One region of the Psychrosphaera sp. 1_MG-2023 genome, then DNA from elsewhere that is predicted to be linked to it. Evidence: predicted binding sites of a transcription regulator. Region 1 holds the regulator's gene; each other region holds the start of a gene.

The links. The regulator sigma-54, encoded in region 1, starts transcription at its own class of promoters, with help from an activator protein. The targets are predictions, from matches to a motif close to GTTGGCACGNNNNTNGNNT.
Region 2: a site for sigma-54 is predicted at 9,517-9,535, ahead of glnA (glutamate--ammonia ligase). Genes of this name have one in related genera too.
Region 3: a site for sigma-54 is predicted at 2,481-2,499, ahead of flgA (flagellar basal body P-ring formation chaperone FlgA). Genes of this name have one in related genera too.

What each region holds. Positions count from the first base shown of each region.
Region 1 covers NZ_JAUORW010000019.1:40,449-51,465, forward strand. Annotated here, with positions in the region: gene mlaE (lipid asymmetry maintenance ABC transporter permease subunit MlaE) at 1-67, opposite strand, end outside; gene Q4575_RS16395 (ATP-binding cassette domain-containing protein) at 69-929, opposite strand; gene Q4575_RS16400 (calcium/sodium antiporter) at 1,136-2,095, shown strand; gene Q4575_RS16405 (KpsF/GutQ family sugar-phosphate isomerase) at 2,110-3,075, shown strand; gene kdsC (3-deoxy-manno-octulosonate-8-phosphatase KdsC) at 3,076-3,642, shown strand; gene lptC (LPS export ABC transporter periplasmic protein LptC) at 3,642-4,193, shown strand; gene lptA (lipopolysaccharide transport periplasmic protein LptA) at 4,193-4,684, shown strand; gene lptB (LPS export ABC transporter ATP-binding protein) at 4,704-5,429, shown strand; gene Q4575_RS16430 (RNA polymerase factor sigma-54) at 5,473-6,963, shown strand; gene hpf (ribosome hibernation promoting factor) at 6,996-7,283, shown strand; gene ptsN (PTS IIA-like nitrogen regulatory protein PtsN) at 7,372-7,821, shown strand; gene rapZ (RNase adapter RapZ) at 7,823-8,683, shown strand; gene Q4575_RS16450 (HPr family phosphocarrier protein) at 8,686-8,958, shown strand; gene mgtE (magnesium transporter) at 9,136-10,491, shown strand; gene Q4575_RS16460 (S1 RNA-binding domain-containing protein) at 10,549-11,017, shown strand, end outside.
Region 2 covers NZ_JAUORW010000015.1:110,897-121,913, reverse strand. Annotated here, with positions in the region: gene Q4575_RS14975 (LPP20 family lipoprotein) at 1-522, shown strand, start outside; gene Q4575_RS14970 (hypothetical protein) at 528-1,256, shown strand; gene Q4575_RS14965 (hypothetical protein) at 1,243-2,421, shown strand; gene Q4575_RS14960 (hypothetical protein) at 2,424-3,347, shown strand; gene Q4575_RS14955 (hypothetical protein) at 3,407-4,198, opposite strand; gene Q4575_RS14950 (hypothetical protein) at 4,298-4,711, opposite strand; gene glnG (nitrogen regulation protein NR(I)) at 4,784-6,193, opposite strand; gene glnL (nitrogen regulation protein NR(II)) at 6,193-7,305, opposite strand; gene Q4575_RS14935 (DUF4124 domain-containing protein) at 7,392-7,916, opposite strand; gene glnA (glutamate--ammonia ligase) at 8,047-9,453, opposite strand; gene Q4575_RS14925 (phosphoribulokinase) at 9,950-10,852, opposite strand; gene Q4575_RS14920 (hypothetical protein) at 10,963-11,017, shown strand, end outside.
Region 3 covers NZ_JAUORW010000010.1:97,933-108,949, forward strand. Annotated here, with positions in the region: gene flgN (flagellar export chaperone FlgN) at 754-1,194, opposite strand; gene flgM (flagellar biosynthesis anti-sigma factor FlgM) at 1,197-1,496, opposite strand; gene flgA (flagellar basal body P-ring formation chaperone FlgA) at 1,578-2,288, opposite strand; gene Q4575_RS11125 (chemotaxis protein CheV) at 2,517-3,446, shown strand; gene Q4575_RS11130 (protein-glutamate O-methyltransferase CheR) at 3,474-4,304, shown strand; gene flgB (flagellar basal body rod protein FlgB) at 4,469-4,867, shown strand; gene flgC (flagellar basal body rod protein FlgC) at 4,870-5,289, shown strand; gene Q4575_RS11145 (flagellar hook assembly protein FlgD) at 5,301-5,984, shown strand; gene flgE (flagellar hook protein FlgE) at 6,060-7,535, shown strand; gene Q4575_RS11155 (SulP family inorganic anion transporter) at 7,713-9,278, shown strand; gene Q4575_RS11160 (DUF885 family protein) at 9,452-11,017, opposite strand, start outside.

The DNA.
Region 1 (11,017 bases):
ACGTCGCCCGACCAATTGCCGCGAAACTACTTAACGTACCCTTACCTAAATTTTGCAACCAATCCATCTTAATCCTGCATTAAATCTTGCTTGATAGGCTGAGCGTTGTAATGAAATGGCACCGGACCATCTGACTCACCCCTTAAAAATTGCTGGACCAAAGGTGACTCACTCGCCAATAGTTGCTCTTTAGTTCCATGCCCAATAACTCTTTTATCGGCAACGATATAAATATAATCAGCAATACTCATCACTTCTGTTACATCATGAGATACCACAATGCTTGATAAGTTCAATGACTGGTTTAAATCTCTTATTAAACGAACCAATACGCCCATAGATATTGGGTCTTGTCCTACAAATGGTTCGTCGTACATTATCAATTCTGGATCCAGAGCAATTGAACGTGCCAAGGCAGCTCGTCTTGCCATACCTCCGGATAACTCATTTGGCATCAAGCTGTGAGCACCACGCAAACCAACGGCCTCAAGTTTCATTAAAACCATAGTTCGGATGATCTCTTCCGGTAACTTAGTGTGTTCTCGAATTGGAAACGCCACATTATCAAAGACCGTCATTTCTGTGAATAACGCTCCACTTTGAAATAACATGCTCATTGTCTCACGAACTTTATATAATTCCGAACGACTCAAAGAAGGGATATTGTGGCCATTAACAAGAATTTCACCCGAATCAGGATATAATTGACCGCCAATCAAACGCAGCAAGGTTGTTTTGCCTATACCACTCGGTCCCATTATTGCGGTCACTTTACCTTTAGGAAAGATCATAGACATGTTGTCGTAGATCAATCTGTCGCCTCTAGAAAACGTCACGTTTTTTAGTTCAACATGTGGTGATTTCAACCAATCTGAGGGTTGTTCACTGTTTTCTAATTGAGAGGTCAATCGCAACTCCGATTCTGACATTAATAGTGGCTCCATATGATGTACATTGTATGAGTTAAATAGCGATTATGCTACGTCTAAAACGTTAAAAAATGTAACGTAGCTATATTGACGAAAAATCACGCAAAAAGTTTCCTAAATGCGTTAAATCAACGATAATTCTTTGCTTTATAATTCTACAACCGCCACAATATCAGGCAACTATGTTTATCGATATGACTTAATTTATGTTATCTGCCTCAATAATTTTAATTCTTTCCTTTGCGGTACTCGTGTGGAGCGCCGACAAATTTGTATATGGAGCTTCTGGATTAGCCAGAAATCTGGGCGTTTCTCCAATGATCATCGGCTTAACTATAGTTGCAATGGGCTCATCTGCACCTGAAATAATGGTATCAGCCAATGCGGCATTAAATGGTGCGACGGATACCTCCGTCGGTAATGCACTTGGTTCTAACATTACAAACATACTTTTAGTGCTTGGCATTACAACGATGGTTCGCCCACTGACAGTATCTTCTACCACCTTATATCGTGAAATGCCGATTCTATTAGGATTCACATTACTCGCTTGGTATATCTTATCTGATAATGTTTTAAGCTTTAACGAAGGAATCGGCCTGTTGGTTGGCTTTTTTATGTTTATTGGCTTTCTCATTTTTTTGGCTAACCACACTAAGAACCCTAACGACCCTTTACTTGCCGATAACGACGACGAAATCCCGTCAGATCTACCAACCTTATATGCCGTGTTATGGGTCATCGCCGGGTTAATCATGTTGCCACTTAGCTCCCACTTTTTAGTCGACTCTGCAGTGATCATCGCTCAATTCTTTGGCATTAGCGACCTTGTTATTGGATTAACAATTATCGCGATTGGAACCAGTTTGCCAGAGCTTGCGGCAAGTGTAGCCGGCGTATTAAAAGGCGAAGATGACATGGCAATTGGTAATGTCATCGGCTCAAACATATTTAATATCCTAGCCGTATTATCGGTTGGTGCCCTTATTCATCCGAGTGAAATAGACCCGAACGCCGCATCCCGTGATATTTTTGTCATGATCGGAGCAACAGTCGCTCTACTGTTTATGGCAATGAACTTTAAAGGCACTCGCAGAATTAATCGCGTTGAAGGCGGTTTACTGTTAGTAGGGTTCGTTGCATACCAAATTGTCTTATTTAGTTAATTTAAGTCGTTATTATGAATTCGTTAATACAATCAGGTTTACAAGTTATTGCGATTGAAAAGGCCGCTATTGAGCAACTTTCCGATTCCATAGACATCAATTTTGCAAATGCATGCGAACTAATGTTGGCGTGTAAAGGGCGAATTATTGTTACTGGAATGGGCAAGTCAGGTCATATAGCCAACAAAATAGCGGCGACATTAGCTAGCACAGGGACACCAGCTTTTTATGTTCACCCCGGTGAAGCAAGTCATGGCGACTTAGGTATGTTTACCGACGCCGATATAGTGTTAGCGTTATCAAACAGTGGTGAAACAGCCGAAGTCATTTCGTTATTACCGGTGTTAAAACGCATTGGCTGTGCAATTGTCTCTATGACTGGAAAACCAAGCTCAACACTAGCCGTTAATTCCGATGTGCACCTTTATGCAGGCGTTAAACAAGAAGCCTGCCCACTCGGACTTGCACCAACAGCATCGACAACAGCGAGTTTAGTTCTTGGCGATGCATTGGCCGTGTCAATGTTAGAAGAACGTGGGTTTACCGCGGAAGACTTTGCCCTTAGTCACCCCGGCGGAGCACTTGGCCGTAAGTTATTACTCACTAATAAAGATGTAATGCATACTGAAAAACGGATCCCGTTGGTCACTGACCAAGCGACATTAAAACAAGCGATCATCGAAATGTCAGCCAAAGGACTTGGTATGACGGGGATCACCAATGACCAGGGACAATTAGCGGGTATTTTTACCGACGGAGACTTGCGTCGTTGTCTAGATCAAGACAAGCTCGACATGTCCGCCGGTATAGTTAACTATATGACTCGTAACTCAATTTGCAGCGCCGCAAATATCCTTGCCGCTGAAACTTTGCATATTATGGAAGAAAAAAAGATAAACAGTCTTTTTATAATCGATGATAATAACTTCCCAGTGGGCGCGATAAATATGCACGACTTATTAAAAGCAGGGGTACTTTAAATGCGCAGATATGAAACTTGGTATCAGGCAATACCAAATGATGTTGTCGCTCGCGCGCAGCAAATCAAATTATTAATATGCGATATCGACGGCGTTTTTTCAGACGGAACCGTAATCCTAGCCAACAGTGGTGAAGAATTAAAAGGCTTTAATACCAAAGATGGTTATGGCATTCGTTCTTTAATAGATGCAGGTGTTGAAGTCGCGGTAATCACGGGACGCAAATCAACAATTGTGCAAACTCGCATGAGCAGTTTAGGTGTAAAACATATTTACCAAGGTATGGACCAAAAACTAGAAGGTTACGAGCAACTAAAATCAGACTTAAACTTAACCGACGAACAAATCGCATACATTGGTGATGATTTTCCAGATGCTCCGGTAATGTTAAAAGTTGGCCTTGCAACCGCTACAGGCGACGCGCACCCATATATCAAAAGCATTGCTCATTTAGTAACGACATTAAATGGTGGACGAGGTTCTGTAAGAGAATTAACCGACCTACTGATCATGGCGAACTATGGTGAAGAGTACATTACCGAGAATATCACCGGAGCAAGTCTATAATGTTAGCCCGTGGCGTTGTTGTTATATTGTTTTTGGGGATCGTTGCCGTTTTATGGCAGCCCAATTTCGCGCCACAATCGCAAATGCCTTTTGACTTTGAAGAAGAACTGATCCCGGAATTTACCGCTAAATTGCTGCATCAAGAGTTGTTTGACTCTAATGGTGAACTGCAGCAAGAAGTGTTTTCACAAAAAATGGAGCACTTTTCAGAGTTGTCCCTAACTCATTTTATTTCACCTGAATTTATAATTTACCAAGATAAAAAACCATTTTGGCGACTCTCCGCACAAATTGGCGACATGCAAGAAGGTATATTAACCTTAGATAAAAATGTCATCATGGTACAACTTGGCGAAAAGTCATTGATCCAAACCATAACAACAAATTTTTTAGAAATTAACTTAGACTCTAACTTGGTAACAACAGACAATCCGATTACGATTACGGGTGATAAATTGACAATTGTTGGGCAAGGTTTGGTTGCAAATTTAACTGAAGGCACGGTGACACTAACTCATCATGTGGAAACGCTGATTAAAGGTAACAAGTAATGACATTCAAGCGACACGCGTATATCGCCACAATATTGGTTGCTCTATTTAGTATGGCCGTTTCGGCAAACAGCGAAGATTTGAAAATAAAATCGGACAATCAAGATCTTAATTACAACAACAATACGATGTATTTTAAAGGTAATGTTGTTGTTTCTCAGGGGCCTATATCAATTAAAGCGGATGAGCTATTTGTCGACACCCAGGACGGCACCGGTGAAAAATTAATTGCCAAAGGCAGTCCGGCTTTATTTACTCAAATCGACGAAGAAAACGGTAACTTAACCGCAAAAGCAAACGAGATTGAATACTTTGTTACAACTCAAACCCTTAAATTAAGTGGCGACGCAAAGTTTAAACAAGGTGGCTCTGAAGTACAAAGTGGCTCGATCGAATTTGACCTTGCTAAAAAGCGCGTAAAAGCGGATGGCGATGCCTCAACGGGTGGTCGAGTTACCACTACGATAAAAACAAAAAAGAAAAACGGCTAACGACGGAATTAATAACTCGATGACTAAATTAATCGCAACACATCTCGCCAAGTCGTATAACAAAAGGCAAGTTGTAAAAGACGTCAGTATTTCAGTAAATGCCGGTGAAGTCGTCGGACTACTTGGGCCAAATGGTGCCGGTAAAACGACAACTTTTTATATGATAGTTGGATTGGTTCCTAACGACAAAGGTAGCATTACACTTAATGATATTGACTTAAGTCACGAACCAATGCATGTTCGTGCTCGTCATGGAATAGGCTATTTACCACAGGAATCTTCGATATTTAGAAAACTTACTGTTTCCCAAAATATCATGGCCGTGTTACAAATGAGAAAGGACATCAATGCCAACCAAAAAGCCGATTTGTTAGATGATCTTATTGGTGAATTTCATATAGAACACATTCGCGATAGTTTAGGTATGGCATTGTCAGGTGGTGAGCGTAGGCGAGTAGAAATTGCAAGAGCGCTGGCTGCGGATCCTAAAATTATATTACTTGACGAACCATTTGCTGGGGTCGACCCTATATCAGTAATTGATATTAAAAAGATTATCCAACAACTCGTCGCAAAAGGGATCGGTGTTTTAATTACCGACCATAATGTACGTGAAACGCTTGATGTATGTGAAAAAGCCTATATCGTGAGTCATGGTGAATTAATCGCAGAAGGTACACCAGAAGAAGTCCTTGCTAGCGAAATCGTGAAAAAAGTTTACTTAGGTGACCAGTTCACTTTGTAATTTAGTGTATAACCATTAATTAGTATAATCTGATTGGAATTAGATGAGACCTTCACTTCAATTAAAAATGGGTCAGCAATTAACAATGACCCCACAATTGCAACAAGCCATAAGGTTGTTGCAGTTATCCTCATTAGAACTCCACCAAGAAATTCAAGAAGCCTTGGATAGCAATCCTCTATTGGACGCAGAAGACGAAAGTTTAAATCACGAAAAAAGCGAACAATCGATAGAAGATGTATTGGGTGAAACGGAAGGTCAAAACAAAACGACCGACGACGATACCGACTGGGCGCAGGAAGAAATAAATACCACTGAAGCACTTCAAACCGAAACCATCAGTGAAGAGATGTCTACGGACACAACATGGGATGACTACATGAGCGCCGCCCCTGCGAGCTCTGGCCCAGCATATGAAGGCGAAGACACAGTCTATCAAGGTGAAACCACTGACAATATTCAAGACCACCTCCGCTGGCAGTTAAACCTTTCTACGTTTACCGAACAAGATCTTGCAATCGCGACCGCCATTATTGACGGCGTCGACGAAAAAGGCTTTTTACGCCTCACCGCTGAGGACATCGTAGAAGCCATTGACATCGAAGATGTGGAAATAGAAGAAGTTGAAGCGGTACTTAAACGTATTCAACTATTCGACCCCGTAGGCGTCGCCTGCAGAGGGTTACAAGAATGCTTGTCGGTGCAATTGAAACAATTTTCAAATGACACGCCATGGAAATTTGAGGCCATAGACGTTATCGACAATTACATCGATTTACTGGCCAATCGTGATTACCGGACTTTACTTAGAAAAACCAAGTTAAAAGAACCCGATCTGAAAGATATTCTAGAACTCATCCAACAACTTAATCCAAATCCTGCAAGTGTCGTTATCAAAGATGAAATCGACTACGTCATTCCCGATGTAACGGTCGTTAAGAAAAAAGGTCGTTGGTTAGTAGAGCTAAATCCAAATTCCATGCCTAAACTAAAAATAAACGAACAATATGCATCGTTGTCAAAAACCTCAAAAAATACCAGTGACACGCAATTTGTACGTTCCCATTTACAAGAAGCTAAATGGTTTATCAAAAGTTTAGAAAGTCGTAACGATACGCTGCTAAAAGTATCAAACTGTATCGTGCAGCAACAGCAGGGATTTTTTGAATATGGCCCAGAAGCCATGAAACCAATGGTTTTGAACGATGTCGCAGAAATGGTCGACATGCATGAATCAACAATTTCTCGTGTGACGACTCAAAAATATATGCACACACCTAGAGGAATTTTTGAACTTAAGTACTTCTTTTCGAGTCATGTAAGTACAGAGAACGGTGGTGAATGTTCTTCCACTGCGATTAGAGCTTTAATCAGAAAGTTAGTTGCGGCGGAAAATCAGGCTAAACCTCTCAGTGATAGTAAAATTGCAGAGATCCTGGCTGACCAAGGTATTCAGGTTGCCAGACGGACTATTGCAAAATACCGGGAATCATTAAATATTCCCCCTTCAAACCAACGAAAACGACTGGTGTAAACACCTCTCTATATCAACAGAAGGAATTTTTTATGCAAATTAATTTAACTTGTCGTCATATAGATTTAACAGAGTCATTAAAAGAATACGTAGATAACAAATTTGCTAAATTAGAGCGTCACTTTGACCATATCAATAATGTCCATGTGATTTTAGACGTTGAAAAACTGAGTCAAATAGCTGAAGCAACCTTACATGTAAACGGTGGTGAATTGTTCGCCACTTCTGAACATAACGATATGTATGCCGCGATTGATAGTTTAATAGATAAGCTAGATCGACAGGTAATAAAACATAAAGAGAAATTGACCCGTCACTGATGGGTTTAAACTAAATAAACGTGACGCTAGGGACGGCGTCACAAACAACACCTTTTGGCGTAAGCAAAAGGTAGGCAGTTAACCAAACATGAATTTAAAATTATTACTTCAACCAGATTGCACCAAAGTTATTGCTGATTGTAAAAGCAAGAAAAAAATACTTGAACATATAGCTGAAATTGCGAGTGCGCAGCTGCCAAATTTATCTAGCATAGATATTTTAGAGAGCTTGATGAACAGAGAAAAGTTGGGCAGCACTGGTATAGGTAACGGAATTGCGATACCACATGGCCGAATAAAAAATTCGAGTAAAGCCGTAGCAGTTCTCTTAGTTACCCACAAAGGAGTGAATTACGATGCGATTGATAAACGACCTGTAGATATATTTTTTGCCCTGTTAGTACCAGAAGATCAATGCGACACTCATCTGGCAACATTGGCATCGATAGCAAAAACCTTTGACAACAAAGATGTTTTACGCAAAATTCGTAGAGCAGAAACAGATTTGGATTTATACAACATAATAGAAGCCGCCTAAAATGCATATTTTTATTGTTAGTGGCCGTTCAGGCTCAGGGAAGACCGTCGTACTGCGAGTGTTAGAAGACCTTGGTTATTACTGTGTAGACAACCTACCAGTAAATCTATTGCCAGCTCTATCGCACAGTCTCAGTCAAAATTATGAACAAGTTGCCGTTAGCATTGATGTTCGGAATATTCCAGAATCCGAGCAAGAGCTAGTCGAAAACCTCGATTTTTTACCTAAAAACGTTAATACAACGGTTTTGTATATTGACGCTAAAGACGAGGTTTTGATCCGTCGTTATAGCGAAACTCGTCGCTTGCACCCATTATCAAAAAAAGAGTCTGGCCTACCTGAGGCAATTCAAGAAGAACGCAAGCTCCTTGATTCTATTGCGACTCGTGCCGATTTGTTTATCGACACGTCAGATTTAAACGTTCACCAACTAACCGAAATGGTGCGCGAAAAAATTCTTGGTAAATCGGAAAAAAACCTCGTAATAACGTTTGAATCTTTCGGTTTCAAATATGGTGTACCAAACGATATCGACTTTGTATTTGATGCACGTTTTTTACCAAATCCACATTGGGAACCTGCTCTGCGGCCTTTAACCGGCCTAGATTTACCCGTAATAGAATTTTTAGAAGCCGAGCCATTGGTTAATAAATTTGTATTCCAAATTAATAACTTTATGTCGACGTGGCTGCCACATTTGGAACGAAACAACCGCAGTTATTTAACCATTGCCATTGGCTGTACTGGCGGAAAACATCGCTCGGTTTACATCGCCGAGGCACTTGCAAACTTATATCGCTCACGTGAAAATGACGTTAAAACGCGCCATCGTGAGATAAGTCGTTATTTGAAGAGTGAATAAACATGGAAATTAGTCGTACCGTTACCATAGAAAACAAACTTGGGTTGCACGCCCGTGCGGCCACCAAACTAGCGCAATTAGCTCAGGGATTTGAAGCAACGGTAACTATTCAACAAGCAGACAAAAAAGCCAATGCCGATAGTGTGATGGCATTGTTGATGTTGGCCAGTAACCAAGGTAAAGATGTGACCGTAATCGCGACGGGTAACGAAGCAAAAGTCGCTGTTGACGCTATCTGCGAGCTCATTAGCAATAAATTTGATGAAGACGAATAATTAGTATTTTGATTGTTTTAACTTAAATAAAAACAATCAGTTGCTATTAAAAAATGTCATTTTGAGTTAATATTGGCGGCGAGACCACACTTAGGTTTACGTTTCCTTTATATATTGGGCCAGCGATTGGCAATATATCCTTTATAGAAAGTAACTTCATCACACACTAAGGGTTTTATGGCAGAGCTTTTAGAGCAAGAATACAACATCCCTATCGAAGAACTTAATACTGCACTTAGCGGCGGTATGTTTGTGCACGTTAGAAACATGTTGGATTCGATGCCTACTTCAGATATCGCTCTGTTACTGCATTCCTCACCACCAAAATCTCGAACCGTAATTTGGCAATTAATCGACTCCAGTATCCAAGGTGAAGTTCTCGAAGAACTGTCTGAAGATGTGCGTAACCCTATCTTACGTAGCATGACCCCAGAAAAAGTCGCTGAAGCTGCCGGTAACTTAGACGACGACGACTTTGCCGAAGTTTTACGTGGTATGCCAGATACGATTTATCGTAAAGTATTAAAAAGTATGGACAAGCGAGACCGCAAACGCGCAGAGCGTGTGTTGTCCTACGAAGAAGATACCGCCGGTGCATTGATGAACACCGACACAATAACTGTACGTCCGGACGTAACGGTGGACGTCATTTTGCGGTATCTGAGATTAAAAGGCGCTTTACCTGAAGCCACCGATTATTTGTATGTCGTGGACAAAGACGAAAAATTTATTGGTGAAGTCTCCCTCGCGGCCTTGTTAACCAGCCAACCGGTTAGCCTAATTTCTGAAGTAATGGAAACCGATTTCGAAGTCATTCCTGCAACGATGGAAGAAACGGAAGTCGCGTCTTTGTTTGAACGGTACGACTGGATTTCAGCTCCGGTTATTGACGAAAATGGTTTATTGCTTGGACGTATAACCATCGATGACATCGTCGACGTAATCCGCGAAAATGCCGCGCACTCGATGCTAAGCATGGCGGGTCTCGACGACGAGGCGGATACCTTTGCGCCAATCGTAAAAAGTACCCAACGACGTTCTTTGTGGTTGGGCGTGAACCTGTTTACCGCGTTATTAGCCGCATTTGTCTCCAGCCTGTTTGAATCGACCCTCGACGAATTAGCGTTCCTAGCGGTTTTAAATACCATTGTCCCGAGTATGGGTGGCGTCGCGGGTAGTCAAACACTAACTCTCGTTATTCGCGGGATGGCCGTAGGTCATGTTACACAAGCTAACCAACGATGGTTAATGGGCAAAGAGCTCGCTATCGGTTTCTATAATGGTCTAATTTGGGCTGTGTTGATTGCTGGTGTAGTTGCACTTTGGAAACAAGATTTAATGTTAGGCGCAGTTATTGCTTTTGCAATGATGATGAACCTAATCGCAGCCGGACTTTCTGGCGTATTTATCCCCCTAATGCTAAAACGCATGAACATTGATCCAGCGCTTGCCGGCAGTGTAATATTAACCACAGTTACCGACATAGTCGGCATCTTTACCTTTTTAGGTACAGCCACTTGGTTACTGATCTAACTCAATACGCTATACTCTTGCCGAATACCCTATTTTCTTTATATTGGACTGACTTAAATGATACAACTTGGCCGCTTTAATACGCTCACTGTAGTAAAACATGTTGAATTTGGCGCGTTTCTCGACGGTGGAGAAGCCGGCGAAATATTACTCCCACGTCGTGAAGTTGATGACTCAGTGCAAGTTGACGAAGAGATCAGTGTATTTATTTACCTAGATTCCAAAGACCGACCAATCGCGACATTTAGAAAGCCTAAAATACAAGTTGGCGGATTTGCCTATTTAAAAGTTGTCGACGTTAATCGCGTTGGTGCGTTTTTAGATTGGGGCTTAGAAAAAGATTTGATGGTGCCATTTGCAGAGCAAAATACGCCAATGGAAGTGGGCCAATCATATATCGTCACTATGTATATCGATTCACTCGACTTACGCCCTACCGCGTCTTCTAAAATAGACAAATTTTTAGTTGAAGAAAATAACAAGACATTTAAAACAAACGAACAAGTTGAACTGCTTATTGCGTCGA
Region 2 (11,017 bases), on a different contig from region 1:
CGGGATAACTTCTCAAATGTCATCTTGCCTCTGACCAATAGTGACAAGGTGCCAGCCGCACAAATTTTGGTTAATCGACTTAAATTAGACGAATACCTTCCTCTATATCAAAAGTACTTATCGTTGCTGCGCGCCTATCAACAACCGGTACAAACAATCGAAAATGCACTGAATCGCTTTCGAATCGCAAGCAATGACCGAATTAATCAAACCGCTTTCACTGTGATCACCAATAAACAAGATGAATTAGGATTGGCAAAATCTTATTCCGACCGGTTGCTCAAAAAGGGGTTTTCAAATTCATCCCAGGCTAATACATTAAAATTGACCTTAGTTGGCCCTGAACTGCAATATTCGATGCAAAATGATCACCATGCATATCGTGCCATTGGCGAGGTCTTTTTTTCCTATAATGGTGATGTTGTTTTAACTAAAAAAATCGACCTGTTTGAATTCGATAAAGATAAATCTATAGCTTGGAGCACGTTAGTATCCGCTCTTAACAGTATTGTTCCGGAGTAATAACAGTGAAAAAAATAATAAAAATAATTTTAGCTGTCAGTTTCGTCACCGCTGTTTTAACGGGTTGTGTGATGACGCCGCAAACCGACGCACTAGGTAATAGCTTTGTCGGATTTGGAGAGCATCAAATCGTTACCGAAGAAGAAGCAAAGAAACTGCCCCGCGGTGAGCGATTAACCCGGATCAGTATTGATATGCAAAATATTGGGTTTAAAAAGGTTAAGGTTTCGAACCTCATGGATTCGGTAACAGAGTCAATACTGAGTATTTTTGAAAACCAATATGAGCTATTAAGTCGCTATACGCTAATTGTTGATGATCACAAAGATGTAACCTCGTTTATTTATGCAAATGAAGGCAAGTCAAGTGAAGAGCTAGCTGAAGAGGTTCGTCGATTTGATATGATGGCGGAAACAGAAGACCAAAAAATTGGACCAAAACTCCAACGTTACCGAACCGCTAATGATGAGATCCAAAAACAAAACACCATTTTGGCAGGTGAATTAGTTAAACAAACCGTTCGTTTAGCCTCATTTTTTCAAGAAAATTCAGAAGAATTACTCGGTGCAGATGCACTCACAATGTTGTTAAACGCAGGTAAAATATCAGAAGCTTATAACCTTGCTGAAATACGCATTCACATGGCGTCAATTGCCAATGACTTTATTGACGATGAAAAAGCAGTGTTAGAGATTACGAAAAAAATTCAAGGGATATTAGATGAAAAACTTTGAGCCATTGGTCACTAAACACAAATTTCAAACTCCCTTAAAAGTTTGTGCGTCGTTTTGCATATCCCTTTTTATGCTTGCTTGTTCTGGTGTTGACGTTAAATATCCGGAAAAAACGACCAACAACCTCGTTCCAAATAATGTGTCTTCAACTATAACGGTCGCTCGCTCAGCCTATAAATTTGAAGACAAAGATATACAAGTACCGTCAAACTTTGACACCCAAGGGTTAAATTCATGTAACTTTTCCATAGATAATGAATCGTCCACCTGCCCATTGAAGAAGAAAAACGTACGTATTTATTTTGGTGACAACCGAATCGTCACCACTAATGAGCAAGAACGCAATGCAATGGAGCAACTCACTAACGATCGTCTCGGATTGATGTTAGAAAATCAACTAGCCGGCGTAAACCGATTCCGCATCGTGACGCGAGATACGATTACCGAAACAGAGCAAACTCAACAATTTATGGAACAGGATGCAATGGAATTGGCGCAAGTTATTGCGAACAAAAAAGTTCTGCGTCCAGACTACCTAATTAAACTCGACACCATAAAAACCGCAGAACGATTTTACGCCGAGTACAATGGCGTCGCTCAGTATAATGTCGAAATGACAACCAGTGTTATCGACCCTTTTACCAAAGAAAAACTGGCCTATCCAAACATCGGAAAAATTCGGGTAAAAGGCACGGACGTGCGAGACAAAGAGTTTTTTGTTTATACCGAAGTTAATAACCGTTATTACACTGGCTTTAATTACAATGATTTAGAAAACATCAGTGCTGTATTTTCTGGCATGGCATCTAAGTCTTTTGACATTTTACTATCACGGTTATTAACGGAAATGCCATCAAGCGCCCAGGTTTTAGCGTTTAGAAACGACCAAGCAACACTTGATAGAGGTCGCAATGCTGGTATTTTGAATAAAGAAACTATGATCTTATTTCGATACGAAATGGGTTTTGTAGAGCCTATTGCCGTAGCTGAAGTTAAACCATCAAAAAATAGTTCCATCGCCCACATCATTCGATGGAAAAATAGCGACGAAGCAGACAAGTTAAAAAAAGCATCAGCCAATACGATTTTTCGTGTTCCAAATGAACAAAAAATATTTGCAGTCTCTGTTGGCCTGCCTGAAGACTTTGTCACCACGAGGCTATAAACATGTATCGTCTATTCGTTGTTCTTGGTTTCCTAATGAGCAGTTCCGTTTTTGCTAACCCGACCCATAAAGTCAGTTATGACGAAACAACTCAAATGGTCAACGTTGAAACACAACTTTGTTTATATGGCAGAGGCATACAGCAAGCGTTAATTGAAACCTCTTACCAAAACTTGAGTAATTACCTGCGCGTTGAGTATCGTCAAATTTCAACTTCCTTAGCAAATAAACATAACCTGAAAAAAAAGCAGCGTGAATATATCGAATATTTACTCACGCTTAAGTTAAACAAAACAACCTTGCAGCATGATTTTTCATTTGTTGGTAACGATACCTGCACCACTGCTAAAGGAAACTTTGAACTCGCCGAGCAAGTAAAATTTGAGTCACTTTTTGATTTTCCCCCTCCGGCAATGTTTCATTTTGTAACGACTGCTCAAAATCTAAATCAATATTTAACTCAAAAACTCAACCTATATAATGTTGTCGTAAGACCTGAGTTATTTGCAAAACACTTAACGGTCATTGATAATTTGTCGGTCCAATATACGGCAAAAACCTATTACCAGTTTGACCTAACGGCCTACAACTCTAGCTTATCACTAGCAAGCAACTCGGTTTATATTGACGCCGAGCAACCTTATGTAAAAATATTAAGTAAGTACCTTCAATCGCGTTCTTTTTCAATTCAAAGCCAACCTAGCAATGCATTTTGGACTGTAAAACTCACCGCTAATATTGAAGACCAAAAATACTTATCACTACAGTTAGAGATATCAAATACCGATGACTTTCAAACCATATTGGTAAATAACAGTCGTCAACTACCGGCAACCACGCTGTCGAATCCAATTATGTTAGAGAAGTTTTTTAATGTTCATATTGAACTGATGAAACTCAATGAACATCTACGTACAAAAAGGTAATTTGGTAAGCTGAGCATTAATAAATAACCCGCCTAGGGCTACTAGGCGGATTAGTATTACTATCTCTTTCTTAATAATAGACCGAGCGCTGCGCACAGAAAAATGGCTCTGTGATCCGGCTCTGGTACGTTAACTACATCAGGTGCCGCTTCGCCAAATATATTAATATTGCGAAGACCAAAAATTTCACTTCCAGAGTCAGCTTTAACGCGTAATCTAAGTGCTAATGTATTGCCTGTTGCTGCAATCCCTCGATTGAATGTGGCAAACTCGTTTGTCATTAATTGGCCATCTATCGATAGCGGATCTTGAAAGGTCACTGATTTTCCTGACGCCATAATATACTGCATTTCTTTGCTGTTTTCGGTTTGAATGTTAAACAATGCCTGGTGTTCGCTAGCGTCTATTGAATAATCGAACTCTAGCTTGTCAGAAGTTTCAAAGTCTCCCATCGCAGCAAAGTCGATTCCAAGGTTAATACTGTTATATCCAGCAATTGAAAATAACCATTGAGCCTCGACCCACTGCCCGGAGGTTTGCGAATTAACCGTGTCAGATAAAGCAAATAAAGGGGTGAACTGCGATGCAGTGGTGATACTTTTAAATCCGAGATTATCAGCCGGAGAACTAAGTGTTTCGTCAATTAAACTGCTTGGTAACGCGTCGAAATCTATCGGATTAAATTCGCCAAAATAATCATCAGGTGAGGAAAACCCAGCTTGAAATGGATTTTGGTAATTCACTAGGTTTTTGGTGCCATCCGCCGTAAGGGCAAAGGCGATAAGTTCGCAGTTACCTTTGGCTGGGGTAAATAATAGGAATAATAAAGCGGTTATTAAATAGTTTTTCATGGTACATCCTTGTCTAGTTTTAAAACCTAAAAACTAGCCAGAACCACTTAAAACAACAAGTCCAGTTTTAGTAAATCACTAAAAACTGGACTTTAAATACTACCGCTTTGCTATCTTCGATAAATGAGACAAAGCCGCTGCTTTTGCTTCATCTTTGGTAGCATAAAGCTTGCCGTCAATTCCATCCGCAACGCCCGCAGATCTCAAGGCACGGTCCATTTGATATCGAGAAAGTGCTGTGGGGAAAACGTAACAACTGACTCGACAACCGAGGTTTTGATTCATTCGTATTGCGTCAACTAGTATAACTTCGGCTTCTGGGGTCGCAGCTTCTAAGTCATCTGAAATGCAAATTAATGCCCAAAACTCCCCGTTTAAAGGCGCTATGACCTCTTCAACCGAGTTAGCAAAAAACGACATTAACTCAGTACTTGCGGCGCCTCGAAATGTAGCCCAAACAATATTGCCCTCTAAAGACAAAGTTAATTCTGACCGAAATCCTTTAAATCGCATGAGCACCCTACTAATTCCCTATTATTGCCCATAGATTAGATCAAATTTCCAATAGTCGCCACTGGTTTAATGCTAACCCATATTTAATTCTTGCATCTTTCTGGTTATGGTATTACGCCCCCAACCGATACGTTTCGCCGCTTCTTGTTTGTGGCCACGCGTATGACGCAATGCAATATCAATTAGAGCCCGTTCAAAAGCGGCCTGAGCATCCTTGATAATGTCTGATTCACCTTCGCCTAATCGCTTATCTAACCAAGATTCAAAACTCGATACCCAGTCATCAGCTACCGCGGATGGATCTTTAGCCGTTTTAGAGGTGCTCGTTGCCGTTAACATTTCCGGTGGTAAATCATCCATAATGATCTCTTTACCACTCGCCATTACGGTCAACCAACGGCAGGTATTTTCAAGTTGGCGAACGTTACCCGGCCAAGTGTATTGCGATAAAAATTCTGCCGCATTTTTGGACAACATTTTGGCGTCAACAGCCAGCTCTTTGGCGGCCTTGAACAAGAAATGTTCACACAATTGTGGGATATCTTCTTTTCTATCTCGAAGCGCTGGAATGTGAATTCTGATGACATTTAAACGATGAAACAAATCTTCCCTAAATTTGCCTTGGTCCACCAAGTTTTCCAAATTTTGGTGGGTCGCAGCGACAATTCGAACATCAACAGAAACCGGCTCGTGACCACCGACTCGATAAAATTGACCATCAGCGAGTACACGTAATAGTCGAGTTTGGATGTCCAATGGCATATCGCCAATTTCGTCCAAAAATAAGGTTCCGCCATTGGCTTGTTCAAATCGGCCTTTTCGTGCAGCTGCAGCCCCCGTAAAGGCACCTTTTTCATGGCCAAACAATTCTGATTCAATAAGATCTTTTGGAATTGCAGCCATATTCAAGGCAACAAACGTTTGTTCTTTTCGTGGGCTGTGTTTATGCAACGCGTGGGCGACAAGTTCTTTACCCGTTCCCGACTGACCATTGATTAAAACGCTTACGCTAGAGCGTGACAATCGCCCGATCGCGCGAAACACTTCCTGCATCGCTGGGGCTTCACCAATAATCTCAGACGCTGGCTTTTGTTTTACTTTCAGTTTACCGCTGCGCTTTTTACCATGTTCAATCGCACGGCGGGTCAAATTAACCGCTTCGTCAATGTCAAAAGGCTTTGGAAGATATTCAAATGCGCCCTGTTGATACGCGTTTACCGCACTATCTAAATCAGAGTGCGCCGTCATGATGATAATTGGCAGTTGCGGGTGACTGGCCTGCATTTTATCCAATAGCTCCATACCGTCCATCTCTGGCATTCTGATGTCCGATATAATCGCTTCTGGTTCATCATATTCAAGTCGTTGCAACATCATAGTTGCAGAGGCAAAAGATTCGACTTCAAATCCATCTTGTGTAAGCGCTTTTTCCAAGACCCAACGAATTGAGTTATCGTCATCTACTATCCAAACTCTACTCATTATTTACTTCCTTCATTGTCTTGTATTACAGGGATAAAAATCGAAAATGCTGTTTGTCCGGGCCAACTATCTACTTCTATTGTGCCTTGGTGTTGGTCGATTAACGTTTGTGAAATAGACAAACCTAAACCATTGCCGTCTGACTTGTTGGTCACCATTGGATAAAAAATTGTACTTCTTAGCTCATCGCTAATGCCTGGACCATTATCAACAATGGAAATTTTCAGGACTTGTTTAAAACGCGTGCCATGCATAACTTTAGAACCCGCAAATCGTGTTCTCATGGTTAATAACGGTTCGAAATTTTCTGGTTGATTAGCGGCGTATTCTAGTAAAGATTGAATGCCATTTTTGACTATGTTCAAAACCGCCTGCTCTAGTTGGCTAGGGTCAAAAACGGTGACTGGTAAACTAGGATCATAATCACGGTAAACTGTAATAAACTCAGGTTTGTCCAGCTTAACCAAATTATAGACTCGTTCTAAAACAATATGGATATTATTGGCTTCACGTTTAGGCGGGGTGTTTGGACCTAATAATCGGTCCACTAAGTCTCGCAATCGGTCTGATTGCTCTATAATCAACTGAGTGAATTCTTTTAGCTCTTCGGACTCCAGACTTCGGCTTAATAATTGAGCTGCACCACGAATACCACCGAGTGGATTTTTAATTTCATGGGCGAGTCCCCGAATTAGATGTCGGGAAGCACTAATATGGTGCTTTTGAGTATTTTCTTGGCTTATTTTACGCAAATTTTCATTTTGACGAACTTGAAGCAGACATAACGTCTCCCCTTCAACCATCGCCTGATCAGCGCTGACTTCGACTATTGAATGACGTCCATCAGGAAATACGACTTCAACCTCATTATCTGCAAAACTGCGACCGTTATCCCACAACTCAGCCAACAAAGCCTTTGGAAATGTATGATATATGAGTATTTTAAAAAATATTTGTCCCTGTAATTTGCGAATACTTTGCCCAAACAACATGGCTGCAGAATCGTTACAGAATTTAATTTTGCCGCTGCGGTCGAGTAAAAACACCGAAGAACTTAACTGTTCTAAAATTTGTTGGCTAACACCAGGGTTAGACGACGTTGGTTCGTTCATGGAAAAATCCGCACCGATATAGTGCATAGGTTTATTGAGTTTAGCCGTAAACTGGCTTTTTCTCAAATATCATTGCACCGATTTGGTTAATTAACCGATGCTCTATGCAAATAAACTGTTATTGGCTTACTTACTGCAATAACCTTGCCTGAATCGTTCCAAACTTCTAACTGAACACGGTGTTCACCGCGATCAACGTCACGTAAGATGAATACAGCTGACTTTTGAGGGCCTGCGACCTTCTTGTCGTCGAATTTGAGAACTACGCTCATACCACGCTTAAAGGATGGTTTAATCAAGCCATTGATATACAGCGAGCCAGTGTTATCTCTTATCGTGTCTTGATCAAGCGGTTTAACGATGTCGATTGAAACAACATCTAGGAGATCTTCTTTTGTTGTATCGCCACTAATTATTGAGGCGTCAACAGATTGGATAATATTGGGGGTTTTTGAAACATCTATCGTATCTGATTTAACATTAGGTTTTGGAGAATCAGAAAACACAAGTACGCCTTCAGCATTACGCCAAACGTATATTTTTTTCTTGTCTGCTGCTAGTGAATTAGTACTTATTAATACTAGAATTAGCAGTATTACGAACTTCCCCATGTTCTCTCATATCAAATAATAGACGTTAGACATAATCTAGCGAATTTTTAACTTTTTGGCTACAAAAAAAAGCCCACTCATGCGAGTGGGCTTAGATCTAATTTATTAATTTAAGTGAATTAAATTAATATTAGCAGCTGTAGTACATTTCAAACTCAATTGGATGAGTTGTCATGTTAAGTTTTTCAACTTCAGCGCGTTTTAATTCAATGTAAGCATCGATAGTGTCGTCTGTGAAAACACCACCAGCTTTTAAGAATTCACGGTCAGCACTTAGTTCATTAAGCGCTTCTTCTAAAGAAGATGCAACTTGTGGGATCGCTGCTGCTTCTTCAGCTGGTAAGTCATACAAGTCTTTATCCATAGCATCGCCAGGGTGGATCTTGTTTTTGATACCGTCAAGACCAGCCATCAACAACGCAGTAAATGCTAAGTAAGGATTCGATGACGGGTCAGGGAAACGTACTTCAATACGACGTGCTTTTGGTGAAGGTACTACTGGGATACGAATAGATGCAGAACGGTTACGTGCAGAGTATGCCAACATTACCGGAGCTTCGAATCCAGGGACCAAACGCTTGTAAGAGTTAGTAGAAGCATTGGTAAACGCGTTAATCGCTTTAGCGTGCTTAATTACGCCACCGATATAGTAAAGCGCAGTTTCAGAAAGGCCGCCATACTTGTCACCAGCAAATAAGTTTTCGCCGTTTTTAACAAGTGATTGGTGAACGTGCATACCAGTACCGTTATCGCCAACAATTGGCTTAGGCATGAATGTCGCTGTTTTTCCATATGCATGCGCCATGTTATGAACAACATACTTATAGATTTGAACTTCGTCAGCTTTGTTAACGATAGTATTAAAACGACAAGCGATTTCATTTTGACCAGCTGTAGCAACTTCGTGGTGATGTGCTTCAACTACTAAGCCCATTTCTTCCATTACTAAACAAGTCGCTGAACGCCAATCGTGTGAAGAGTCAACAGGTGCTACTGGGAAGTAACCGCCTTTAACGCCAGGACGGTGTCCTTTGTTACCATCTTCATAAGACTTATCTGAGTTCCATGCCGCTTCTTCAGCGTCAATTTTATAAGAAGAACCAGACATGTCAGTTTTAAATTTAACATCGTCAAATACGAAGAATTCAGGTTCTGGACCAACTAATACTTCATCAGCAATGCCTTCAGCACGCATATAAGCTTCTGCGCGTTTAGCAACAGAACGAGGGTCACGTTCGTAACCTTGGCCAGTACCAGGTTCGATTACGTCACAACGAATGTTTAACGTAGTCTCTTCTGTGAATGGGTCTAAAACAACTGACTCAGCATCAGGCATAAGAACCATGTCTGATTCATTAATACCCTTCCATCCTGAAATTGAAGAACCGTCAAACATTTTGCCGTCTTCAAAGAAGTCTTCGTCAATTTGATGATAAGGCACAGTGATGTGTTGCTCTTTACCTATAGTGTCAGTGAAACGTAAGTCAATAAATTTAACTTCGCTCTCTTTGATTAGGTTTAAAACCGTTTGAGACATTGTTTTCTCCAAGTTAAAAAAATATTTTTTCGAGCCCTTTGGCTCATTTAAGTGCATAAGGCAAAGCCAAATTCATGCCATCAAATTTTAGTTATATAATACAATGAGTTACATATTAACCCTGCGTTTCCATCGACAACATTGCACCACAATGGTTCAAAATACGCACCAACATGAGACTAATCAATAGAAAGCAACAATGAGTGTAATTTAGTTGTTACATTTTGTCCGCGATTTTCGTTATTTTTTTACATATAACGTAGTTCAGTTCCTTCTTAGATCCAAAAAAGACCTAATTTGAAATAACCAAAGTTGAATTAGAGTACCGCTACTACTAATGCAACAACCTAAATTACAGCAGTTTAGCAATAACACAATGCAGTAATGAAAATTAACTCACTTTTTGAGATAGCTATCTACTTACAGGTCTGTAAGTAGCGTTCAAAATTGAATTCCAAAATACAACTGCACCATTTTGAGGCAATGGGCATTTTGGCTATTTTTTACTGTCGATCCAGTCTAGTTGACCAATGAGTTTACGGCGGCTGAAAATTAGATTTTCAATTAATGGTGTTAATATAAGCTCCAATGCCAACCCCATCTTCCCACCCGGGACAACAATTGTATTGATTCGACTCATAAAAGAGCCGTCGATCATTTGTAATAAATATGGAAAATCAACATTAGGCACATCTCGGAAACGGATCACCACAAAACTTTCATCTAGTGACGGAATGTCTTTGGCACTAAATGGATTCGAAGTATCAACAGTAGGAACCCGTTGAAAGTTAATATTGGTTCTAGAAAACTGAGGGGTGATATGCGTGAAGTAGTCGTCCATGCTTCGGACGATGCTGCTCATTACAGCTTCGCGGCTGTGGCCTCGTTGGTTAGTGTCGCGAATTATTTTTTGGATCCACTCCAAGTTAACAATAGGTACCATGCCGATTAACAAGTCGACATAATGGGCAACATTATGCTGTTCGGTAACCGCTCCGCCATGTAGACCTTCATAAAACAGACAATCTGTATTGGGTCTGAGTTCTTCCCATGGCGTAAATGTACCAGGCATTTGATTATACGGAACGGCTTCATCAAATGAATGCAGGTACTTACGAACATTGCCACTACCGGTTTCAGAATAACTTTTAAATAAGCTTTCTAATGCTCCAAAATCGTTAGCTTCAGACCCAAAATAAGAAATATGGCGGCCTTGTTCTTGCGCTTTTCTAATTTCCATTTCCATTTCTGCACGTGCATAGCGATGAAAACTATCCCCTTCCAAGATCGCAGCATCCACGTCCAAATTACGGAAAATGTGAGTAATAGCATTTGTGGTTGTTGTTGTGCCGGCTCCAGAGGAACCAGTTACTGCAATTATTGGGTGTTTAACTGACATAAATCTTTTTTCTTAGTTTTGAGACTAGATTGTTATAAAGTGATTATTCTAATTAATCAAGCTTAGCGCGCTGAACATTTTATGACAAAAACAATAATTAGGTCCCTAAAATGATAAAAAACCTAGGTAAATTTGCGTTATTGAGTATATCCACTTTTTTACCAA
Region 3 (11,017 bases), on a different contig from region 1:
AGGAATTTCATAATTCGCTTTTCTTTGCCCTGCGGGCGGCCATTTCGACTGCGTCGACCATACTTTTTGCAACAGCCCAAAAAGTAGGCAAAAAGACCGCTTTCGGCCAAATCCCTAATCCTTATTTAAGATTTATATTATCGTCGAAGACGGAATGTACGCACATCCCTATGCACATTCCTTGCAACGGCGTCCCTGCCGTTCACTTCGAGATATAAATCTCAACTAAGGGGGATTTAGACGAAGGGAAATGTTGCCTGAACTTTATGTGTAACAACACCTTGTTTTAAAGAAAAACCACCTTCAGAACAAAACAGAAAACGTCATTCCAACTACCAGAAATACCGTCATCCCAAAAGAGCCTCAGCGATATTAGGGATCTCCAACCGAATGCAGAGGAAATTATAAATATCAGCAACTTTGACCCCACAGGTTTCCAACCAAGTGCAGAGGAAGTTCATAATCCGCCTTCAATTGGCTCATAATTTCAGAAAGTAAAACGTCATCCTAAAAGAGCCTAAGCGATATTAGGGATCTCCAACCGAGTACTGAGGAAGTTTTAAATATCAGCGACTCTGACCCCACTGGTCCTCCACTGGTCCTTAAATTAGCTCATAAGTTCAACACAAAAAACATCAATCCAAACAGGTACCGTAAAGGCGCGTGCGTTTTGGTTAACAGAATAAAGGGATATGAAACTGATGGTATTGAATTTGGCCATATTACTGGCCGAGGATATAGCAGCTGAAAGGCTTAGGCTTTGATTCCTTTACCTAAACTGCCGCCAGTCTTTTTCTGGCCATACGAGTCGTATGTTGAGTTTCGGCTTCCGCCAATTAATAGGCGCTTGACTTCGTCGATGGCGACTTGAGTTTGTGTTGCAGTTAAATACACAACTTCATTTTTTTGTTGGCAAACTTCAAATGCTTCTACAATTTCATCTCTTAATGCAGACAATTCGTCGTTACCAGTAATATATGGCTTAAATTGCTCTGTGTTGCATTGATTGTCAATTTCAGAAATAGCATTCAGCAGCTTTTCTTTTTCTGTAGCTACGCGCGACAATTGGTCACCGTCGCGTTTTTTCACAGCTTCTAATTCAGATGCCAATATCTCCATCATCGACTGAAGATTTAGTCGTTGTTGCAGTAAAACATTTTTCAAATGAGTAATTATTTCTGGTTGTTCTGCCATAGTTATAAATCAAATTCGAAAGCGGCCAATTTCGACGCTAAGCGTTCGTAATTGATACTATATGCACCTTCGGTAATTGCCTTTTTAATTTCTTCAACTTTTTTCCGGTCGAAACCATCGCCGTCCGAAATCTTTTTTTGTAATTCTTTCAATTGTTTTGCCTGCGGCGTAAGCGCGACAGAGTCCTTCTCAGCACCTCGCGACGTAGTCGTGTGCTTTACGGAATCGTGTTTAACTTCTTCTAAGTGTTGTTTTTTTGCGTGGTACAAAGTGTTGTTACCTTGTAATCCACTATTTTTCACATCGTTTACCATGACTATACCCACCAAAAATATTTACTCATCATTGCTATCGGCTGCCAATAGGTAAACTTTAACACTATTTTATAAATTTACGTACACTTGTCTTAATTCTCCAACCGTGCCTTTAACAATACGGTCTGAAGAATTGTTTTTAACCTTAATTGACTCACCAAATGCACCACTCTCAATGGCGGTACCATTCGTTTTAATCATCATGTTAGATGACTGTGCCACAATCGATATGCTATCACCTTTACAAACCAGACAAACATCATTAGCACCGATTTGAAAGCCTCGATGTAAGTTACGGATCGCTCGGCCACCGATTAGTGCTTCGGTCGAAATCGCATTGCCGGTATCAACATTTCTTTTTTCTATAAGGCTAAGGGTAATATGGTCTTCGGTTATGAGTTCGCCTTTACCAACACTTTTTGTTGTTACTAGCGCTTCAATATATTCTGTCACGCGGACCTGGACAAACATTTTCCAATACGCACCTGTTGCGTTGCAGCTGACCTTAACTGGAAATTGTCTGGTGAACTTACGACGATTCATCATTTCATACTCAAGTGGAACTTGGCATTGATTAACCCTAATTCGATTGTCCAATGGTATCGTTTTAACCTTAATATGTTCACTGTCGTCTGGGTTAACCGTTTGATTTACATAACGAGTTACACCGTCAATAAGTTGTTTTTGAATTAAAGAATTTGACGTGGACGCCGATACACCCAATGTGGTGAATAAAAAGATTATGGTTAATACGTAAACTTTTGGGAAATTTTTCAACATATTCATCGCCTTTTTACTATGCTTTATCATATAGTTAACGAGCCAGTTTGATTTCATTCGACAAACCGTCAAATTGCTGGCGTTTTTTCATTTGTTTTGATGTTGGTATTAAGCTAAAACAAGACTAAAGTTATATTTAAAGGCTTAAAAACATCTATTTATCATTGTTTATTACGTTGTTCATTACAGAGTAAGCAATTTTCGTTCCTAGTTTATTGGAGAAGTTATATGGCGGGTATTCTTGACTCGGTTAATCAGAGAACCCAATTAGTTGGTCAAAACCGGCTGGAACTTTTACTTTTCAAGTTAAATGGTCGTCAACGTTATGGCATTAATGTTTTTAAAGTGCGTGAAGTTCTGCAATGCCCACCATTAACTGTGATGCCAAGATTAAATAGCTATGTGAAAGGAATTGCTCATATTCGAGGGCAGACCATCTCTGTTATTGATATGAGTTTAGCAACAGGTGGGCGTCCAATTAAAAAATTGGAAGACTGTTTTATTATTATCACTGAATACAATCGGACCATTCAGGGATTTTTGGTGGATTCTGTTGAACGAATTGTAAACTTAAACTGGGGTTCTGTTATGCCCCCACCAAAAGGGTCGGGTCGCTTTAACTATTTAACGGCCGTGACTGAAATCGACAATGAATTGATCGAAATTTTGGATGTGGAAAAAATATTAGAAGAAATAGCGCCTTCAAGCACAATCGTTTCAGACGGTATTGTCACCGACACTGAGATGCAAAGTGATTTGGGAGACCGTATTATCCTAATTACTGATGACTCGTCTGTTGCGAGAAATCAGGTGAAACGGGCTTTAGAGGGGTTAGGGTTACCCATTGAAGCGAAGAAAAACGGTAAAGAAGCCCTCGATTATTTGGTTGAAGTCGCCGCGAGCTGTGAACATTCTGTCACTGAAAAAATTGGCCTACTGATCTCTGACGTAGAAATGCCAGAAATGGATGGTTATACCTTAACAGCCGAAGTTAAATCTCGGCCTAAGCTTGCCGATTTACATGTTATACTTCATACCTCATTGAGCGGTGTTTTTAACCATGCAATGGTTGAAAAAGTCGGGGCTGATGATTTTATTGCGAAATTTAACCCTGATGAACTCGCTGGAGCGGTTCAAAAATGGCTACATACAGACTAACAATGGCATTTGAATGAGAAATCAGTTTTGAATAGTAATACTCTAGGTGATTCAGACTACCGCGTATTTTGTCAGTTTCTAGAGCAACAATGTGGCATTGTACTAGGCGATAGCAAATTGTATTTGGTGAAGAGTCGCCTTTCGCCCCTCATGACAAGGTTCCAAATTGGCACCTTGGCGGAGCTTGTCAGCAAAACGCTAAAACCGACAGAACGTCAATTACGAGCTGCGGTTGTTGATGCGATGACAACAAACGAAACCTTATGGTTTCGTGATACCTATCCTTATGAACTGTTAAAAAATAATTTATTGCCAGAGCTTGATAAAGGGCGTCCGATCAAAATTTGGTCTGCGGCCAGTTCGTCAGGTCAAGAACCATATTCCATTGGTATGACTATTGATGAATATCGTACATCGCCGTCGGTTTCGAGCAAAAGTATGTTTTCGGTTCTAGGAACGGATATTTCTAATACGATGTTAGATATCTGTAAAAATGCGGAATATGACAACTTGGCGCTGTCTCGTGGTTTGTCTCAAGAACGCCGCAGTAAATATTTTGCAGACAGCGGCAATGGCATGATGCAGGTCAGGGCTGATATTCGCCGCCTCGTTAATTTTAGACATTTAAATTTACTCGACAGTTACCAGTTGTTAGGTAAGTTTGATGTCATCTTTTGCCGCAATGTGCTTATTTATTTTTCCCCAGAGATTAAGTCTCAAATTATCAATAAGTTTGCAGCGCAATTGAATCCTAACGGTTATTTGGTTCTTGGCGCTTCTGAATCCATGTCCGGATTAAGCGACAAATTTGAAATGGTTCGTTGTAACCCAGGTATCGTTTACCGCAAAAAAAGCTAGCCTTTTATAAGGCTAGTCTTCATTTACTTTTAATTAATCCTTAATTTTCAACGTTTTAATTGTTTTTCCCTCCCTAATTATTAAGTGTCATTTTTTCTTGGCCTTTATTTTGCATTTCTTTTCAACACAGATTTAAGAATACAAAGTGACGATTGGGAGCGAATATGGCTATTAGTTTAGATAAAGCATTTGGTATACATCAATATGCTTTGTTAGCGAGGTCAGAGCGTGCAGAGATATTGTCTAGCAATATCGCTAACGCCGATACGCCAGGCTATAAAGCAAAAGATGTTGATTTTGCGGACGCATTGCAAAATGCACAAAAGAAGCAAAGTCATACTATGTCGAAAACACATGACAAACATTTTGACTTGTCTATCAACGCTAATTCGCATGAAAAATTCCGCATCCCAAACCAACCTGATACCGGCGACGGCAACAGTGTCGACGTTCAGGTTGAACGTAATTTGTTTATGCAAAATTCCATCGAGTACCAAGCAAGTTTGCAATTCTTAAATGGCAAAATTAAAGGGTTGAAGTCAGCCCTTAGTGGAGGGCAATAACAATGAGTTTATATAATGTATTTGGTGTCTCAGGCACTGGTATGAGCGCTCAATCAGTACGATTGAACACAACAGCAAGTAATATTGCTAACGCCAATACGGTGTCGAGTAGTGTCGGTGAAACTTACCGCGCAAGGCATCCAGTTTTTGCCGCAGAAATGGATAAAGCACTTGGTGCTCAAACACAGTCTCCAGGCGTTAATGTGCTCGGCATTGTTGAAAGTGACGCTCCGCTAAACATTGAACATAACCCAAGTCATCCAATGGCAGATAGCGATGGTTATATTTACAAACCTAATGTCAACGTTGTTGAAGAAATGGCAAACATGATCTCAGCATCACGCTCTTATGAGACAAATGTGCAAGTTGCTGATGCAGCAAAGCAAATGTTGAGTAAAACATTACAAATGGGTCAACGTTAAGGTAATACACCATGATAGATAACACTATATCAAATTCGTTAACAGAAGATTTACGTTGGCAGGAAGAAAGCATTGTAACTAACGAAGTGAATGGCCAGATGGGTCAAGAAGACTTCTATACCTTGCTTACCACACAGCTATCAATGCAGGACCCGCTAAATCCAACATCTAATGAAGACATGATTTCTCAGATGACGCAATTCACAATGGCTGATGGGATCACTGGTCTAGGTGACAAAATGGATTCTTTGACAGCATCGATGACATCGAACCAAGCACTAGAAGCGTCTTCTTTAGTTGGCCGAAACGTGTTGTTGAATAGTCCGATGGCCTATTCAGATGGCACAGGCTTTAAAGGACAGGTGCCTTTAGGCAGTTCAACTCAGAACGTATTGGTAGAAATTACTAGCTCTACGGGTGGTTCCGTTATCATTCCTTATGGTAGTCAACAATCTGGTTTAATGGACTTTGAATGGGATGGTAAAGATCTGGACGGCAATCCATGGCCTCCTGGACCATACGAAGTCAAAGTTACAGGTTTGCCAAATGGGGCGACTGAATCAGAAAGCTTCTCTGTTTTAAGCTATGGCAACGTAAGTTCGGTCACTTTAGGACAAAATGGCACGGGACTTGAATTGAATATACAAGGATTAGGCGCAATCAGATTGTCAGACATTTTGGCAGTAGGCGACTAGTTAACTAATTTAAACGATACATTTTCTTTTAAGAGCTGCATATCGCAGTTCAGAAAGTAACAATAGGAGAATCCTATGTCTTTTAATATTGCATTGAGTGGCTTAAAAGCAGCTCAAAAAGACCTAGATGTAACCGCGAACAACATTGCGAACGTAAACACTTATGGATTTAAAGAGTCTCGAGCAGAATTTGCCGACGTCTTTTCTTCCTCCATCTTCTCAAACTCGCGAACTGCAAACGGCGAAGGTGTGTTAATCAATGACGTAGCACAACAGTTTACTCAAGGTAGCCTATTGTTTACTTCAAACTCCCTAGATATGGCTGTATCTGGTGGTGGTTTTTTTGCATTAACCAATGACTTATTGAGTCGCGACATAACGTATTCGCGTTCTGGAGCGTTCAAACTCGATGCAGATAATTACATTGTTAACTCAAACGGCAATTATTTGCAGGGCTTCCCTGTCAATGACGACGGTTCTGTTAAATCGGTTAGTTTGAGTACAACACGACCTGTACAAATTCCTGATACAGCAGGTGCGCCTCAGCAAACCTCTGCTATTGATATGACATTTAACTTAGACAGCAACGAAACTGCACTTGACCCAACAGCGTTTGACGCATCAGACACTTCTAGTTATACATCATCAACGTCTACGGTTATTTATGATTCACTTGGTAACAGCCGCATAGCGTCTGTTTATTATGTTAAGGCAAATACCCCAGCTATTTTAGACGCGAACGCGACACTAGATGCGACCTCTGCATCTGACGGTTTTGTTGGTGGATTAGCGGCTGTACCTGCAGCACAACAAAACAATTCTAATACTTGGATTATGTATGCAACAGTGACAGATGAAGACGGCAATACGTTACCTGTTGATCTTGAGCAAGATACCGCACTTGGTGTAACCGGTGTTGGTTTTGAATCGCGTTCAGGTCAACGAGGCATGTTATTGCAGTTTGACAGTGCTGGTGCTGCGGTTGAAGAAACGTTTCCAAACCCTAAATCTGAACGTTTAGGTTTAACGACAAGTGCTACGGCAATTGTTCCAGCGCCAGTCGCACCATTTGATGGGGCGAATGCAATTACCAATGGTGCCGATGCCGACCAAACGTTTAATATTAATATGTCTGGTTTATCACAGTTCTCATCGCCATTTGAAGTGTCTGGTTTAAGCCAAGACGGTAAGACTGTTGGTCGATTAACCGGCGTAACTATTGGTACAGACGGCCTTATTGAATCTAAATATTCAAATGGTGATTCAGTTCCAGTAACAAAAATAATGTTAGCGAGATTTGCCAACGAACAGGGGTTGACTCAAATAGGTAATACGTCGTGGACGGAAAGCCAAACCTCTGGCCAACCGCTTGCAGGTGAAGCCGACTCTGGGACATTCGGGCAAATTCGTTCAGGTACATTGGAGCAATCCAATACCAACCTAACTACTGAATTGGTTGACCTAATTACCGCACAGCGGAATTATCAAGCAAACTCACGTGCACTGGAAGTTAACTCAACAATCACTCAGGCTATCCTGCAATTGCGTTAATTTTAGTCATCAGTGTTATTTAAAAGCCAATCTTAGATTGGCTTTTTTTGTGCCTAAAATAAAAATTATAAGTCCAAAAGTTACATTGTTAATGAAGCATTTATGCAGTTCTGGTAGACTACCGCGCTTTCAATATTAGGGTAATTTCCTGCCCAAAATGTGCAATTTGGAGTTGTCATGTTTAATCTGATCACAAAAAGTGATTCTAATGTAAAAAATGATGTCCTGTCGGGGATCACCGTTGCGTTAGCGCTCGTGCCAGAAGCAGTGGCGTTTGCGTTTGTAGCAGGTGTGGATCCTATGGTCGGTTTATATGCCGCATTTATGATGGGCTTAATTACATCGGCAATCGGTGGCCGCCCAGGCATGATTTCTGGTGCAACCGGTGCGATGGCTGTTGTTATGGTTGCGTTAGTTGCGCAATATGGCGTTCAATACCTGTTTGCCGCGGTTATTCTAGCGGGGATATTACAGATATTGGCTGGGGTATTTAGGTTAGGGAAGTTTATTCGACTTGTGCCTTATCCTGTTATGTTGGGTTTTGTAAATGGCCTTGCGATTGTTATATTTCTAGCGCAAATGGGGCAGTTCAAAATTGTTGATGCCACAGGTATTCAACAATGGATGCAAGGTAATCAAATGTACATCATGTTAGGCCTTGTTGCCCTAACGATGGGGATTATTCATTTTTTACCTAAGCTAACTACCGCTATTCCGGCTTCATTAGTCGCTATCTTAACGGTTACTGGCATTGTCCATGGCTTAGATGTTGACGCACGAACGGTTATCGATTTTGTTCGTGATATGGTGCCTGAAGCTGAAAAAGCCACCGTTACACTGGCTGGTGAACTTCCTAGTTTTGCTATCCCAATGGTGCCGTTTACACTTGAAACTCTATATATCGTGCTACCTACTGCAATTATTTTGTCACTTGTTGGTCTAATCGAATCGTTATTAACACTGACACTTATCGATGAATTAACGGATACTCGTGGTCGTGGCAATAAAGAATGTATCGGTCAAGGCGTTGCAAATTCGGTAAACGGATTTTTCGGCGGCATGGGTGGTTGTGCGATGATTGGTCAATCAATGATCAATATTAACTCTGGTGGTCGTGGTCGTTTATCTGGGATCACAGCGGCACTGGTTTTGTTAGCGTTTATCTTGTTCTTAGCGCCTTGGATTGAATTGATCCCACTTGCTGCATTAGTTGGCGTGATGTTCATGGTGGTCTTAGGAACCTTTGAATGGGCATCATTCAAAATTCTACGTGGCGCAAATAAAGAAGACGCGTTTGTGTTATTGCTCGTGACTGGCGTTACGGTAATTGCCGACCTTGCCATTGCGGTTGTTGTTGGTGTTATTGTTTCTGCGTTAGTTTTTGCCTGGAAACATGCAACTCATTTATTTGTCAGAACCTCTGTAGATAGCGAAGGTTGGAAAGTATATGACTTAGAAGGACCATTGTTTTTTGGTTCGGTGGGGCATTTCCGCGAGTTGTTTGATGTTGAAAACGATCCGAACGACGTGGTAATCGAATTCAAAAATTCTCGTATTTGGGACAGTTCTGGTTTAGATGCAATTGATGGTTTAGCTGATAAATACGTTGCCGCTGGCAAAAAATTGCATATTCGTCATATCAGTCCTGAATGTCGTGATTTACTTGAAAAAGCGCAGAAGTTTGTTGAAATGAATATCAATGAAGATCCTCGTTATCATGTAGCGTCTGATAAATTAGGCTAAATTCATTTATTCAATTGATGAAATAACAAGATTAAAAAAGGTGGCCTAGGCCACCTTTTTTGTTTCTTACGTTTTGTTATCTAGCTTGGTTAAGTCGTTTAGTAAGCTGTTTTAAGTATGCCGCGCTAAACCAACGCGGCATTATCAAACGTGCTTATATCAAACAAGGCTATTTAAGCTTTAGATTTAACCCACTGGTTAACTAGGTCTTCTAGAACATTTAATGGTACCGCACCATTTTTAAGGACAACGTCGTGGAACTCAGGAAGGCTAAACTTGCTCCCTAGTTTTGACTTCGCCGCTTCACGTAATTCAACAATTTTTAACATACCAATTTTGTATGCCGTTGCCTGAGATGCCATAACAATATGACGTTCAACCATTTTAACTGCATCTGGTTTAGGATTTGGCGTGTTGTTTACGTAATACGCAATACCTTCTTCACGGGTCCATTTTTTAGCATGGATGCCTGTATCGACGACTAAACGACAAGCACGCCATAATTCCATAGCAAGACGACCAAAATCAGAATACGGATCTTCGTAAAGACCAATCTCTTTAGGGATCATTTCAGAGTATAAACCCCAACCTTCAACATACGCTGTGTATCCACCAAATTTACGGAATTTAGGAATTCCTTCTAATTCTTGAGCAATGGCAATTTGCATATGGTGGCCAGGAATACCTTCATGGTAAGCCAATGCTTCCATTTGATAAGTTGGCATGTCACTCATACGGTACAAGTTCGCGTAATAGGTGCCAGGACGTGAGCCATCTGGAGCCGGTTGTTGGTAAAAAGCTTTACCTGCTGATTTTTCACGGAAAGACTCAACTGCTTTTACAATCATGTCTGCTTTTGGTTTAACGATAAACAACTCGTCTAAACGTGACTTCATGTTGTCGATTAAAGCAACCGCTTCATCTAAGTAACGCTTTTTACCTGCTTCGGTTTCAGGGTAATAAAACTGTTTGTCGGTACGCATAAATTCGAAAAATGCCTGCAAGTCACCTTTGAAGTTTACTTGCTTCATGATGCCGCGCATTTCGTTATGAATTCTCTCTACTTCACTTAAACCAATGTTGTGGATCTCATTTGCAGTTTTAGTGGTCGTTGTCGTATTTTTAAGGGCATTGTTATAAAACTTTTTGCCGTTTGGAAATTTCCAAACACCGTCAATATTGTCAGCTCGGGCTTCCAGTTTTTCAAGATTAACGATTAAGCTTTCGTATGCAGGCTTAAATGAGTTAGTTAATGCAAATTTAGCGTCAGCAAGAAGTTTGTCCTTTTCTGTTTGCTCAATTTCAAGTGCAGCTACTTTGCGGCTGAAGTCAGCTAATACTGTGCTGTCTTCGCCATTATCAAAAGGTGCGCCTTTCAATAGGTTTTTACTGTCAGAAATGACATAAGGGTAAACAAATTTAGGTGCGATAATACCTAAGTCAGCTCGTTTGTTTAGGCCTTTCTCCAATTCAGAGAACAATGTCTTCACACCGTGAATACGGCTTATATAAGCCTCTGCATCTGATACAGATGAAATTTGGTGTTGGTTGATTAACAACGAAGGAACCATAGAGTGCAAACCAAACATTTGATTAACTGGGTAGTTATGGTTACGCCATTTGAAATCGGCAATTTGGTCTTTTAGTTGCTGAACAATCAGTTTATAGCTAAGTGCAGTTTGAGCATCAAGCTTTTTAACGTCAATGGTTCTAACTTTTTTCAAATCTTGTTTAGTGAA